Regions from separate parts of the Paenibacillus sp. IHBB 3054 genome, predicted to be linked through region 1. Evidence: riboswitches for the same ligand, from Rfam matches in the RefSeq annotation. Region 1 holds a riboswitch; each other region holds the start of a gene.

Region 1 (4,776 bases):
GGCATAAATGCTCTCAAGTCCCGCAAGCAGCTGTCTCTCGGAGAGCGGGTCCAGATAGGAGGTCGGCTCATCCAGCAAAATCAGCTCCGGCTCCATCGCCATGACCCCTGCGAGCGCCGTGCGCTTTTTTTGGCCCAGACTGAGCTGATGAACCGGCTTGTCTTGCAGAGCCAGCAGATTCAGCTGCTCCAGCACTTCCAGGCAGCGCTTCTGAATAGCGGCCTCATCCATGCCCGTCCCCCGCAGTCCGAAAGAAATATCCTCGATAGGCGTACTAAGAATCAGCTGCTGCTCGGGGTCCTGAAAGACGAGGCCCACGCGGCGGCGCAGGGCGGCCAGCTCTTTTTTGGAATAGGTTAGCGGGGTACCGCCCTGCAGCACCTTGCCTTTCTGCGGACGCAGTACGCCAACCGCATGCAGGAACAAGGTTGATTTGCCGGAGCCGTTGTGGCCGAGCACTGCTGTTTTTCGTCCTTTGGGGATGGAGACAGTCAGCTCCCGCAGCGCAGGTTCCGCCGTGTCCGGATAACTGTAGGCGACCCCCTCAAAGACCAGGCTATATTCGTTATTCATTGCAATCTCCTTACTCTTAGTTCAGTCTCCACTTTAACTCCTGCCGTTGGCCGCTTCCCTAATCAAGAAATCACCAGCTCCGCAAGATCCATAGCTGAGCGAGCAGCAGCAGGGAAATACCGGTGCAGGCCTGAACCGCGAATCTGCGCGGCACCGGGCGTGACACATAAGGCGGCAAAATGATCTCACCCATGTACCCCCGGGTTATCAGCCCTTGCGACAGCCCGTAGTAGCGGTGCATCGTATTCGCAAACAGTGAGCCCGCCATTCCCTCAACTTCCCGCAGTTTGGCCACCCGTCCTCTCCTGCCGCCGCGCAGCCGCCGGGCCAGCATCATTCCATGTGCGGTATCGCTCAGCAGGAACAGAAAACGGTACATAATCAGCATGAGCTCCAGTACGATCTGCGGCATCCGCAGCCTGCGGAGTACCTGCAGCAATTCTCCGAACGGTGTTGTAAATATGATAAAAAAGCAGCAGGTCAGGCAGGCCAACACGCGCGCCAGCAGCAACCCTGCCCGGTGCAGTCCCTCCGCTGTAATGTATAGTGAACGAGTCGAAGCCGGGAGCTGCAAGGACATTACCGCCTCACCGGCAGTTGGACGGCCAATTTCAAGCAATAGTGCCGGCAGGCTCAGACAAAAGAACAAAAGTGCCGTACCAAACAGCAGGCCGTAAGCGCGCAGCGGGATTTTGGCGTACAGGACGCACCACACGGTCATCCAGCCCGCAATCACAAGCTGCAAGGCCGGATGAAGCGCATAGGAAAGGATGAACATGAACGCTGCGAACAGGCTTTTCCACATCGCGGGCAACTGCCTCAGCGCATTGCTGTAGGATAACGCATCAATTCTTCTGATCATTAAGCTTGCGCCGGTCCTGTCTGCCTTTCAGCAGGCCGATGGAATAGCCAATCACTCCGGCCCCGATCGCCGCCTGCAGCGCGAACAGCATGCTTTCCGTTTCGCCAGGCAGCTCGGTCAGCGGTTTGAACCAGGGCTCATAACCGGGATCAATCTCTGTAATTACACCCTCTGCGGCATCGTCAGCCCCGCCGAATTCCCCGTTCACCAGCAGCAGAGGCAGCACCACCAGCAAAATCACCGCCAGCAGCATCAACCCATTTTTCCACTTATTGCTCATCACAGACTTCCTCCCTTGGTTTGCCGTTTCAGCAGCGACAGCTCATTCGGGCTGTAGGATTTCAGCCAGTTCCAGAGCAGCACGGTCAGCAGCCCCTCGCTGATGGCGAGCGGAATCTGCGTCACGGCAAAAATACCGCCGAACTTAATCAGAGAAGCCAGCACACCTCCGTCTGCCGCCGGAAAAGCCACTGCAAGCTGAACCGAGGTCACCACATACGTCATGAGATCGGCCACTGCCGCCGCCATAAAGACTGCCAGCTTTTCACGTCCATTCACCTTCATCATCAGCTTATAGACCGCATACCCGGCAAAAGGACCGGCCACCGCCATCGAAAAGGCATTCGCACCGAGTGTCGTTATCCCCCCGTGTGCCAGCAGCAGCGCCTGGAACAGCAGCACAACAGACCCGATTACGCTCATCGGCAGCGGCCCCAGCATTACAGCACCAAGTCCCGTTCCTGTAGGGTGGGAGCTGCTTCCGGTTACGGAAGGCATTTTGAGTGCCGACAATACAAAGGTAAATGCACCCGCCAGCCCAAGCAGCAGCTTCAGCTCCGGGTTGTCCTTGGTCATTTTCTTCAGCTTAAGGACTCCAAGGGCAAAAAACGGCAGAAACGCCGCCCACCAGAATACGGCCCAGCCTACCGGCAGAAAACCCTCCATAATATGCATCGCGTTAGCAGTGCCCGGCTCATTCAGCAAAAAATAAACGGTAAATCCGGCAATGAGTGCAGCAAAACTCCAAAATCTGCGTTTGTTCATCCTTTTCCCTCCATCGATTCGTCATTTTGTGCGTCATCAAATCAAAAACTCCCGCCCCGGGGGGTGGGAGTGCTATGTACGTCATCAGATATGTAAGAGATGGTGGTCGCGCTGCAACAGCGCGGAGAATCGCAGAATTGTAATGTGGGGGAGCTGAAGCTGGCACTTGCTCTGTACCAAATCTTCAAAATCCACCGTCTCCAAAACTGCATGCCTTCATCTCTTTAACCAATTCGTACACCGCTCCTATCCGCGTAGAGTCGTGGTGCGCGCAAACAAGGTAGGTCTCCTGGCTCGGGATCATAACGCCTTCCTTCGTCTTCCCCGGCTGTTTGCCGAGTGACATGCTGAAGTTCAGCTCTTCCTTACAGTGGCGGGACCGCTCGGGATTTGCACCCGATTCCCTGTTACCCCTTGTAGTTACAAGGGCACCTTGTCTTATCGCTAATTTGTCCTGTACATTATAGTGGACTTCGCCGGGCGGTGTCTGTGATAAAAGTGGAGCGGCAAAGTTCTCCAGCGCACCATCCGTTGAACCCTACGGGTTGTAAGAAAGCCATTTAAGTAATATAATTATTAACTATATAACTTGAATCCGGAGGCGTACCCAGAAAATGAAACTTGATCTTACCGAAGATTCCCTGCCGGTGTACGAGGCGCTCTCAAGCGCTGTACGTCTGCGAATGCTGCAGCTGCTTGCTGTTCAGCCCATGAACGTAAAGGAATTGGCGGGAGCGGTCAAGCTGAGCAGCGCCATTATGACAATGCATGTGCGCAAGCTGGAAACGGCCGGCCTGATCCGCACCCATATGGCTCCCGGACGAAGTGGACTGCAGAAGATTTGTTCTCTTGCCGCTGAAGGTGTGGAGATCATCTTCCCAATTCAGGCCAAAGCAGAGCGCAAGGGTCACCGGAAAGAAATACCGGTCGGACATTATTCCGACTTTGAGATAGAGCCAACCTGCGGGCTGGCCACTACCGAGCATATCATCGGCAGCTTCGACGATCCGCGTTATTTCTGGGATATGGAGCGGATGAATGCCGGAATTCTCTGGTTTGGCAAAGGTTATGTTGAATACAAAATACCCAACTTCCTGTTGTCCAGCCAGCAGCCGGAGGAGCTCATCATTACGATGGAGATTGCCTCCGAAGCACCGTCAACCAATAATAACTGGCCTTCGGATATTGCGTTCACGCTGAATGGCCAGAAGCTCGGGTATTGGACCAGCCCGGGCGATTACGGAGACAGCCCGGGGAAATATACCCCTGCATGGTGGCCGGCATACACCAATCAATACGGCCTGCTCAAGCAGCTGCGCATTACCCCAAAAGGAACCTATATGGACGGCTTAAAACTCTCCGACATTACGCTGGAGCAGGTTGCAATCCGCAACAAGCAGTGGACCTTCAGGCTCTCGGTGGAAGAGGATGCCGAACATATCGGCGGCCTCACCTTATTCGGCAAAGGCTTCGGCAATTACAACGAGGATCTGGTCGTAGAGCTGTTCTATACCGATGGATTCAATGGTGCTGACGCGGATAAAAGGGATGCAGCAGCAGGTACTGACAATGGGAATGGAACAGTTTCCTAGCCAAGCGATGCCTGCTCTGTCAAGCCCATCTATAAATTTTTCTCAAACAAACGCCCCATCACTCGTGGATACAATACCGCGAGGGATGGGGCGTTTAAAGTTTCAGTATGCCTGGGACTCCAGGGGGTTCTTTCCGGTATTCACAGCCAATGGACACTTCCTCTGTGACAAAGGTTCTCCAACGGCTTGACGGAACCGCTACTCAGTGACCGGACTCCACAATCCGCCGCCCGGCAACGGGCAGCCACGCTCCTTCAGCTTGGCCACGACCGGAATGATACAGCCGCAGGCTGTGCATGTTACGCCATCCTGGAGCTTCGGGCAGGCTGAGCAAAGGGCAACCCGCTCCCTGTATACTTCATCTGAAGCGGTGTTGTCCGGGGTGAACATTGATGAAGCCAGAATCCGGGCAATCTGGGCATCCGTCACCTTGTACTCTTCCCGGCAGCCCTTGCAGGTCGATAAAGTACTCATATCGGATGCTCCCTTAAGCCTTCGGGGTAATTTCCAGCACGGTCACCGACATCGGAGGCAGCTCAACGTTAAGCTTGCCGCCTTCCAGCTTAAAGCCGGTAAACGGCTGTGGCGTCACTGCCTCCGGCTGGCTGAATGTATTGTGGGCATCAATTGCTGTTCCGGCCAGCGTCGTTCCTGTAATCTCAACCTCTTTCCCGGCAAGTCCGCGCAGCTCCAGCGGAAGCGATG
Region 2 (4,776 bases), on a different contig from region 1:
TAGATGCCCTTCTTCACCAGATCGGAAATCAGCGGGTACAATTCGCCGTATGGCTCATCCGGGTATGCTTTATAGCGGCGGTTAACTGCGGCTTTTTTGTATAGGGTCGTCAAAAGCGAGCGGGCAGCAGCGAACTTCCAGTCCGGTTCTTCTTTGGTTACGAGCTCAAGGGCGCTCATGGTGAAGGCGCTGCTGATTTCTTCTCCGCTGACCTCACTCCGGCGAAGCTTGGACTGCACCCCGCGCAGCAAGGTTTCTTTGCTTAATTGCTCAAGGCCGTTCAGGATACGGTCGGCGTAAACGGAGAGGCGGATTTGATCAAAAGCCAATTGGCGGTTGTCGGGTTTCACTACGAGTTCTGGCATAGGGGATTCATCCTTTCGTATTTGGGTTTAATTTTCAATATTAAAAATTGATATATTATAGCGCAGAAAGCGGCCAGGAAATGGCGGCTCAGCCGACATTTCAAAGCGCGTGCTTTCGAAACAGGCGATAGATCGTATCGCGTGCTAGAATCCGAGTCTGCGGAAAACAGAAGCTTAAAGTATACCATGAAATTTATATTTCCAAGAAGCTAAAGTACAGCAGGCTGCCAATGGATGATTTCCTTGCCGGCAAGGCTGGCCGGAATGTCGATAATCCGCTGGTTGCTGCTTCCCCGGTAGGGAAGGGTAGTATCTTTTAGCTCTTCTACAAATCGTCCGTCAATCACTACATGGCACAAGGCCAGCAGATTCCATTCCGGCGAGCCAGGAGAAGCCGTTAGCTCTTCATACGTATAACCGGTATAAATCCAAATTGAGAAATCCGGCAGCACGGCGCGAAGCTCATGGATAAAGCCCGCAGCCTCTTCTGCCGAGAAAAAAGGGTCCCCGCCGGCCAGCGTCAGGCCGTCCAACAGCGGATTAGCGGCAATTTCAGCAATAATCTCACGCTGCCGCTCCAGGGTGAACACTTCACCGAAATTGAAATTCCACGTTTTCGGATTGAAGCAGCCCGGGCAGCGGTGGCGGCAGCCGCTGAGGAAGAGGACGGCCCGCATGCCCTCTCCCTCATTAATTGATTCCGGGTAGTAACCGCAAATATTCATAGATGCTTGATGCGGTCTCTTACTTCAGCCTGCTTGGCGGCGTTGAAGCGGGTCTGGTAGTCGCCGGTCAAATATCCGGTTACCCGGCGCAGGCGGCGGATATGGGTGTCATGCTCATGCGCACCGCAGGAAGGGCAGTTCGTGCCGATAACCCCTTCATAGCCGCAGCCGGAGCAGCGGTCAATCGGGTGGTTAATGCTGAAATAGCTGATTTCCTGCTCCAGCGCGTAGCGGATGATTTTGACAAAAGCCGCCGGGTTGCTGCGGGCATTGCCGTTCAGTTCCACATAGGAAATGGCTCCGGCGTTGCAGTACTCATGGAAAGGGGCCTCAAGGCTAATCTTCTTGGCCGCGCTGATCTCGTAATACACCGGAATGTGGAAGGAGTTCGTATAATATTCGCGGTCGGTTACGCCGGGAATTGAGCCAAGCACCTTGTGGTCCACCTTGGTGAATTTGCCGGACAAGCCTTCGGCAGGTGTTGCAAACAGCGTGATGTTAAGATCAAGTTCTTCGCTCTTGCGGTCGCAGTACTCACGCATATGGCGGACAACGGCGAGCGCTTTGGCATGGACCTCCATGTCCTCGCCATGATGTTTGCCGTACATGGCCTTCATGCACTCCGCCATACCGATGAAGCCGAGCGACAGACTGCCGTGCTTCAGCAGATCGCCTACGCTGTCCTCTGGAGCAAGCTGTTCGCCGCCTTCCCAGACGCCTTCGCGCATCATGAAATCGGAGGCTTTGGCTTTTTGGGCCGCCTGGATCCGGAAACGGTGCAGCAGGCCCTCCAGCGCAATATCCATATAATGATTCAGGTCGTCGTAGAAGCCTTCCTCGTCGGGAGCAAGACGGCGGCCTGTCACAGTGCCGTGAGCGAGGCCTAGACGGACCAGATTAAGGGTGTTGAAGGACAGATTGCCTTTGCCTGAGCAGTGATCGCGTCCGAAACGGTCACCCAGTACCCGGGTGCGGCAGCCCATCGTAGCAAATTCAGTGTCCGGGTCAGCTGGATCATAGTACTGCATATTGAGCGGAGCATCCAGATTGGCAAAGTTCGGATACAGTCTGCGTGCGGAACATTCGGCTGCTTTAAGGAACAGCTCATAGTTCGGATCGCCCTGCTTCTGGTTGACGCCTTGCTTGCATTTGAAGATTTGGATCGGAAACACCGGTGTTTCTCCGCTGCCGAGGCCGTTCATGGTGGCAGTCAGCAGGGAACTGATCACAAGCTGGCCTTCGGGGGAGGTACAGGTGCCATAGTTGATGCTGGTAAAAGGAATCTGTCCGCCGGAACGGCTGGACATCGTATTGAGATTATGTATCATACTCTCTGCTGCCTGTAGTGTTTCGCTTTCGGTCTCTTTCTGCGCAAAGCGGAAGGCGCGCGGATACTGCTCCGCCAGATCGCTGCGGCTCATCGTGATTTCGCCGAGGTGATCACCGGCTTGTCCTTCTTCAAAGTATTCCAGTCCCTTGCGGAACAGCTTGGCGAAGGATTTGGTCACGTACGGGGCAAGATCGTAATCCAGTTTATTGGCGGATACGCCGCCGTACTGGGCATTTTGCTGGGATTGGAAAATAATCGCAACCAGCGACATTGCGGTCATAATCGAGTTCGGAGGACGGACACTGCCGTTGCCGGTATTGAAGCCTTCGCGGAGAAGGCGCTCAAACGGGATGAAGATGCAGTTGGTCGTTCCGATGGCATATTGATCCAGATCGTGGACGTACACGACATTATCCTGAATAGCCTGCACGAGCTGTGGCGGCATCGTGAAGTTGCGGGCATACCACTTGGAATATTCACTGCCGAATTTGCTCATTTTGCCGGAGAAGCTTTCTCCGTTCAAATTGGCATTCTCGCGCAGCAGATCCAAATCCCGGCTGTCGATAATATCCCGTCCCAAATGAATAACTTCCTCCAAAAGAACTTCCTGTGCAGCTTGTCCACCGTTGTACCGTTTCTCCAGCAGCGTCATTGTCTAGCTCTCTCCCCTCGGTATAGTAAGAACGAAGTATATACTTCCTGATAGCAGTAAAAAAGCATCTCCCGCCGAGGAGGCGGGAAATGCCCGAATGCGTACGAAATATCCTTAAAGGATATTTGCCGGTTGTCTTGATGAACATACAAGCAGGGGACAGGGGTAATCTCTGTCCTGTTCTTATATATTCCGCAGAAGCCGATACCTGAGGGCGATAACGGTTTATCGCCTTCAGGTATCGGCAGCCTTGGCTCCTTAAAACACGGGAAGGCTATGTCTGCTTGTGCAGGCCGCATTGCGGACACCTCACCTGGTCCTCGCAGGCATGAATGATGGTGTCGGCGAAACAGGCAGGTCTCCTGGCTTCCGGTGAATCTTCCGGCGCCTTCCCGAGAGCTTTACCGCCCCTCAGTGGCTATTGCCGGTAGACGCTGCTTCGCGGGCTTCAGAAAGCCTGCAGGCATCCGGTTACAGTGGCGGGACCACAGCGGATTTGCACCGCGTTTCCCTATTAAGCTTCAGCTCGCTTGAAAGAGCGAAACACCTGTTTCCACTATATTTTGTTGTCGTTAGATAAAAATAACCCAATATGTTGTGTTTGTAAACCATTTTTTGAAACTCCGCGCGGGGAGCGGGTTCTGCGGTTTTACTCACAAATGATCCACAGTTAGTCCACAGGTAATCCACAAGCCGGGTGCAAAAAGTGTCTGGATAAAGTCATAAATTGTCTTAAAAGATGCCACAAAGACTCCATAAATATAGTGAGCGTGACACTGGAATGCCTAACGGAGAAATACGGGGGGGCGAAGGGTTACGGATGGTGTTAAATGGTGCAACAATCCTCGCGGCGGTTTGTGAGTGTGCGGCGGAGTTGCTACAATAAGAACAGGCTGGAGACATGTATCAGGAGTTTTAGGTTTATGTCCGGAATGAGTTGACACGAGGAAGTTTTCATAAAGGGTTTTGCTTTACAGCATATTAAGGAGGGGTTCAGGATGGCAATTGGCGAAGTTACCGTAATTCCGATCGGCACAGGCAGCACGAGCCTTAGCAGCTATGTGGCCGATATGCAGCGTGTGCTCAGGGGAGTGGAAGGGATCACTTATGAGCTTACATCCATGGGGACGATTATCGAAGGACCGATCCCGCGGATTCTGGCTGCCGTAGAAGCGCTGCATGAGTCTCCTTTCGCTGCCGGGGCGCAGCGGGTATCCACGTCGCTGAAGATTGATGACCGCCGCGACAAGCCGTCTACAAGCCGCAGCAAGCTGCAATCCGTTGAACGCAAGCTGCAGGAGAATTGAAGCCCGGATATTGTGAAAAAAGGTTGCGTTTTTGGCTGAAAGTTGTATAATATTTTTGTTTGACAGAAAAAATGCTTTAAGCTGGTGTAGCTCAGGGGTAGAGCAACGCACTCGTAATGCGTAGGCCGGGGGTTCAATTCCCTTCACCAGCATCCTTAGCAACTCAATCATGGCGCGGCTTTCCGGAATTTCGGAGGCTGCGCTTTTTTTAATTCTTCTACCCTTTATTCAAGTAAAGTGATTTCCGGGGTTGATTCTTCTACCAAAAGCAGGTCTTTTCCGCTTGTGATTAAGTCACCAATACCCCGGAGGATTGTAGATTTAATCATCTTGCCCTATATGTTCATGTGGAGTAAGCCCTGTTTCAGAAGCTGCTCTTTCCAACGTCAATCAGCTC
Region 3 (4,776 bases), on a different contig from region 1:
CAGCGGCTGTTCTATCTGTCCATCGCTGCCGAAACGGGTGCGGTGCTTATCGGCTACCTGGCTGCGCAGGGGTTATACTTCTTCCTTATCCGCAGCCGTTATTTGCGCAATCTCAAAAAAAATCTCATCTGAACGCGGAGGAGCACGAAATGAAAACATGGATTACCGATTTTATGGAACAGTTCGGCTATCTGGGCATTTTTCTGATGCTGGCCCTGGAAAATATTTTTCCGCCTATCCCCTCGGAGGTAATCCTTCCGTTCGGCGGTTTCATGACAACCACTTCCGGGATGACCATCCCCGGCGTGCTAATCGCCTCAACGGCTGGCTCGCTGCTGGGAGCGCTTGTGCTGTACTGGATCGGCCGGATGCTGGACGTGAACAGACTGGAGCGGATTGTGGACCGCTGGGGCGGACTGCTCCGGATCAGCGGAAAAGATATCCGCAAAGCGGATGCCTGGTTCGACAAATACGGCTACTGGACGGTATTGTTCTGCCGGATGATTCCGCTGGTGCGGAGTCTGATCTCCATTCCTGCCGGAATGTCGGGGATGAAATTCGGATTATTCATGCTGTTTACGACGATCGGGACGCTCGGCTGGAATGTGCTGCTTATTCTGCTTGGTGCTGCGCTGGGAGAATCCTGGGAGGATATTGGCGTGTACATGGAAGCTTACTCGAGTGTCGTCTACGTATTGATTGCTGTGGGAGTTGTTGTGGGTGGTGTGCTCTATTTCCGCAAACGCCAGTCCGGTAGAAAAGCGGTAGATACCACGGATTAATTTAATACACAGGTTTCTCAGAACATTTAAAGCCTCGCATAGGGTGAGGTCAACAAAAAGGAGGGGATCAATATGGAGCTGCTGACTATCATGAAAGCCATCATTCTGGGCATTGTAGAAGGATTAACTGAATTTGCTCCGGTATCCTCGACCGGCCATATGGTAATCGTGGATGATATGTGGCTGAAATCCCAGGAATTTCTAGGAAAATATGCGGCGAACACGTTCAAAGTAGTCATCCAGCTGGGGTCGATCCTGGCGGTAGTCATCATTTTCCGCAACCGGTTCATCGACTTGCTGGGTCTCAAGCGGTTCAGCCGCAAGGAGCTGACGGCGGTGCCGGAAGGGCAGCCTCCGGTGGAGACGGAAGGCCGGCTGAAGCTGGCGCAGGTCATTGTGGGACTTATTCCTGCAGGAATTTTCGGGTTTCTGTTCGAGGATTACATCGACGAGCATTTATTCTCGACGTCGACGGTGCTGATCGGTCTGGTCATTGGTGCAATATTCATGATTTTTGCCGACCGGTTCGCCCCCAAAAAAATCAAGACAGAGAGTGTTGACCAAATTACATATAGACAGGCGCTATCGGTAGGTTTGATCCAATGCTTGTCGCTCTGGCCCGGCTTTTCACGCTCCGGATCGACCATCTCAGGTGGAGTGCTGCTGGGTATGAGCCACCGTGCGGCTGCAGATTTCACCTTTATTATGGCAGTGCCGATTATGGCGGGTGCGAGTCTGATTTCACTGGTCAAGAACTGGCAGTATTTTACGATAGATGCCCTGCCGTTTTTTATTGCCGGGTTCATTAGTGCCTTCCTGTTCGCGCTGCTCTCTATGAAGTTTTTCCTGAAGCTGATCAACCGGATCAAGCTCATGCCGTTTGCGATTTACCGTCTCGTTCTTGCCGGCGTAGTCTACCTCGTTTGGTTCTAAAAGACAGGCTGGAATAGTCCGTTGATTGCTATCATTTATCGAAAAAGAACCGGGTGTACCTCCTTGCCAAGGACGGTGCGGCCGGTTCTTTTTGCTGTATACCAAACGTTTTGCTGAAGCTGCTTCTTAAAGGGAGGCTGTGAGGGAATGTGCGGCAGAATCCCCGCAAAATGAGCCTGCACGGCGCCAGCTATAGGGAATGTGTATAACGGGAATACCCGTAAATCTGTTGCGGATAAGGTATCGGATTCAGTATGATGGCATCAGATTACGGGATGAATACAATTTGCAAATATCGGAGACAGGCGCCAGCCGGAGCATCAGAAAGGCCCGGAGGCTTAATAGGGAAATTCGGTGACAAGCCGATGCGGTCCCGCCACTGTAACGGAAGAGTTCATAGCAGCCTATGTCACTGGCCATCTCTACTTCGCCGGGAAGACTTGCTGATGGATGCCGACGCCGCTAGCCAGGAGACCTGCCTGTCTCAACAGCACTGCAGTACCTACGGAAGATAGGGAGGTGTTAAGACGTTACCCATTGGCAGCCCATGGGCGTCTTTCCCTGCGGCCTGGTTAGGGGAAGACGCTCTTTATTATTGATAACGACTGAGATCATTAACTAAAGCTTAAGGCATTTACTATAGACAAGGGAGTGACTGTAATGACAAACAACATCAAGACGAGCAGCCTCGGTTATCCGAGAATCGGAAAGAACCGGGAGTGGAAAAAGACGCTGGAGGCTTACTGGAGCGGCAAAATCAATGAAGAAACCTTCCGCGCGGAAATGGCCGGTATTCAGCTTCAGCACCTCAAGACACAGCAGCAGGCCGGGATCGCACTGATTCCTGTCAATGATTTCACCTTTTATGACCATGTGCTGGATACCGCTGCTATGTTTGGCATTGTTCCTCCACGTTATGCCTACGACGGCGGTGACATTCCGCTCGATCTGTACTTCGCCATGGCGCGCGGCAATTCGGCCGCCCCTGCCTGCGAGATGACCAAATGGTTCAATACGAATTACCATTATATCGTGCCGGAAATCGGCGAGCAGACTCCCCGCCTGATTGAGAACAAACCGCTCGCTGCCTACCGTTTCGCCAAAGAGCAGGCGGGTATTGAAGGCAAGCCGGTTATAGTCGGGCTCTATACCTTCCTGAAGCTCTCCAAGGGATTCGCTGCTGATCAAATTGCAGAGGTTGCTGCCCGTTTCCTGCCGGTGTATGTGCAGCTGCTGCAGGAGCTGCAGCAGGAAGGCGTGGCTTGGGTACAGATCGACGAACCGGCAATTGTCACCGGCTTAACCGCGGAAGAAGTGGAACTGCTGGGAACTATCTACAGAGAGATCGCTGCAGCAGTGCCCGGACTTCAAGTCTTGCTGCAGACTTACTTTGAAGCTGCAGAGCCGCTGGAAGTGCTGCTGGAGTTGCCTGTGCAGGGTATCGGACTGGACTTTGTCCATGACGGCGGGGCTAATCTGGCGTCGATCCGGCGCCTGGGCTGGCCGGAGGACAAATGGCTGGGAGCGGGCATTATCGACGGGCGCAATATTTGGCGCTCCGATCTGGATGCCAAGCTTGAGCTGGTCCGTGCGCTGAAGTCCCATGTGCCGGACGAACGGCTGATCCTCCAGCCATCCTCCAGTCTGCTGCATGTGCCGGTAACCGTTCAAGGCGAGGACAAGTTAAAGCCTGCGGTACGGCAGGCGTTGGCCTTCGCCGACGAGAAGCTGGCGGAGCTGAGTCTGATTGCAGCAGCGGCGGGAGAGGATGGACTGGTCTATGCCGCAGCGCTCGCCGAGAGCCGCGAGGCGCTGAATGTGTTCCGCGCCCTGCCGGAACGCGGGCGCCGGGATGTGGCTGAGCAGGTGCGCAGCCTGGATAAGCTGCCGGACAGCCGCAGCTTGCCCTTCGCGGAACGCGTAAAGGTACAGCAGCAGAAGTGGCAGCTGCCGTTGCTGCCGACAACGACGATCGGCAGCTTCCCGCAGACGCCTGAAGTGCGCCAGGCCCGGCTCAAATGGCGCAAGGGCGTCTGGAACCAGGAGCGTTATGACGGATTTATCCGCCAGCAAATTGCAGATGCGATTACTTTTCAAGAGGAGCTCGGGCTGGATGTGCTCGTGCACGGTGAATTTGAGCGGACGGATATGGTTGAATTCTTCGGCGAGAAGCTGGCAGGGTACCTCTTTACCAAAGGGGGCTGGGTCCAATCCTACGGTTCACGTTGTGTGAAGCCGCCGGTCATTTATGCCGATGTCGCGTTTACCGGCCCTATGACAGTGAAGGAAAGTCTGTACGCCCAGTCCCTCACCAGTCTTCCGGTAAAAGGGATGCTGACCGGTCCGGTGACTATTCTGAACTGGTCGTTTGTCCGTGATGATCTCAGCCGTGAAGAGGTGGCCAACCAAATCGCCCTTGCCTTGCGTTATGAGGTTCAGGCGCTTGAGGAAGCGGGAATCGAGATGATTCAGGTGGATGAACCGGCGATCCGTGAAGGCCTGCCGTTAAAGGCTGAAGATCATGAGCATTATTTGAACTGGGCGGTAAGATCTTTCCGTATCGCTACCAACCCTGTGAAGGCGACCACGCAGATCCATACGCATATGTGCTACAGTGAGTTCAATGACATGATCGGATCAATCTCGGCGATGGATGCCGATGTAATCTCCATCGAGACCTCGCGCAGCCATGGGGAGCTGATCGTCAGCTTTGAAGAGCAGGAGTATGGCAAGGGAATCGGTCTTGGTGTGTATGATATTCATAGTCCGCGTGTACCGAAGGTAGAGGAAATGACACAGGCTATTGAGCGGGCGCTGCGTGTGCTTGATGCCGGACAGTTCTGGATTAATCCGGATTGCGGCCTGAAGACACGGGGCTGGGAAGAAACCGGAGCGGCGCTGCGCAACATGGTGCAGGCTGCCGTGATTGTCAGAGAGAAGAGCGGAGCGGTCAGCCGCTGATACGTCCGTTATAACTGGCCTCCAATTTCCTGGTGATCCGGAGGGGGCTGAATATTCCGGAAGAAGTCCAGCTAAGGTCGGCATATATACTGTAAAAACC

What was found. A riboswitch is a leader RNA that binds a small molecule or an ion and turns the genes downstream of it on or off. The one in region 1 is predicted to bind cobalamin.
Region 2: linked by a shared signal. The riboswitch ahead of ACQ76X_RS09455 (anaerobic ribonucleoside triphosphate reductase) and the one ahead of ACQ76X_RS16855 (energy-coupling factor ABC transporter permease) in region 1 are both predicted to bind cobalamin.
Region 3: linked by a shared signal. The riboswitch ahead of metE (5-methyltetrahydropteroyltriglutamate--homocysteine S-methyltransferase) and the one ahead of ACQ76X_RS16855 (energy-coupling factor ABC transporter permease) in region 1 are both predicted to bind cobalamin.

Annotation. Positions count from the first base shown of each region.
Region 1 is NZ_JBOFBG010000014.1:42,398-47,173, reverse strand. It holds gene ACQ76X_RS16870 (energy-coupling factor ABC transporter ATP-binding protein) at 1-573, opposite strand, end outside; gene cbiQ (cobalt ECF transporter T component CbiQ) at 644-1,435, opposite strand; gene ACQ76X_RS16860 (energy-coupling factor ABC transporter substrate-binding protein) at 1,419-1,715, opposite strand; gene ACQ76X_RS16855 (energy-coupling factor ABC transporter permease) at 1,715-2,479, opposite strand; cobalamin riboswitch at 2,742-2,930, opposite strand; gene ACQ76X_RS16850 (ArsR/SmtB family transcription factor) at 3,094-4,071, shown strand; gene ACQ76X_RS16845 (DUF6171 family protein) at 4,270-4,545, opposite strand; gene ACQ76X_RS16840 (alpha-N-arabinofuranosidase) at 4,559-4,776, opposite strand, start outside.
Region 2 is NZ_JBOFBG010000006.1:49,010-53,785, reverse strand. It holds gene ACQ76X_RS09465 (ribonucleoside-diphosphate reductase subunit alpha) at 1-365, opposite strand, end outside; gene nrdG (anaerobic ribonucleoside-triphosphate reductase activating protein) at 575-1,090, opposite strand; gene ACQ76X_RS09455 (anaerobic ribonucleoside triphosphate reductase) at 1,087-3,072, opposite strand; cobalamin riboswitch at 3,408-3,638, opposite strand; gene ACQ76X_RS09450 (MTH1187 family thiamine-binding protein) at 4,071-4,379, shown strand; tRNA gene ACQ76X_RS09445 (tRNA-Thr) at 4,460-4,531, shown strand; gene ACQ76X_RS09440 (class I SAM-dependent methyltransferase) at 4,744-4,776, opposite strand, start outside.
Region 3 is NZ_JBOFBG010000001.1:591,852-596,627, reverse strand. It holds gene ACQ76X_RS02960 (ABC transporter permease) at 1-132, shown strand, start outside; gene ACQ76X_RS02955 (DedA family protein) at 150-782, shown strand; gene ACQ76X_RS02950 (undecaprenyl-diphosphate phosphatase) at 855-1,715, shown strand; cobalamin riboswitch at 2,002-2,212, shown strand; gene metE (5-methyltetrahydropteroyltriglutamate--homocysteine S-methyltransferase) at 2,376-4,676, shown strand.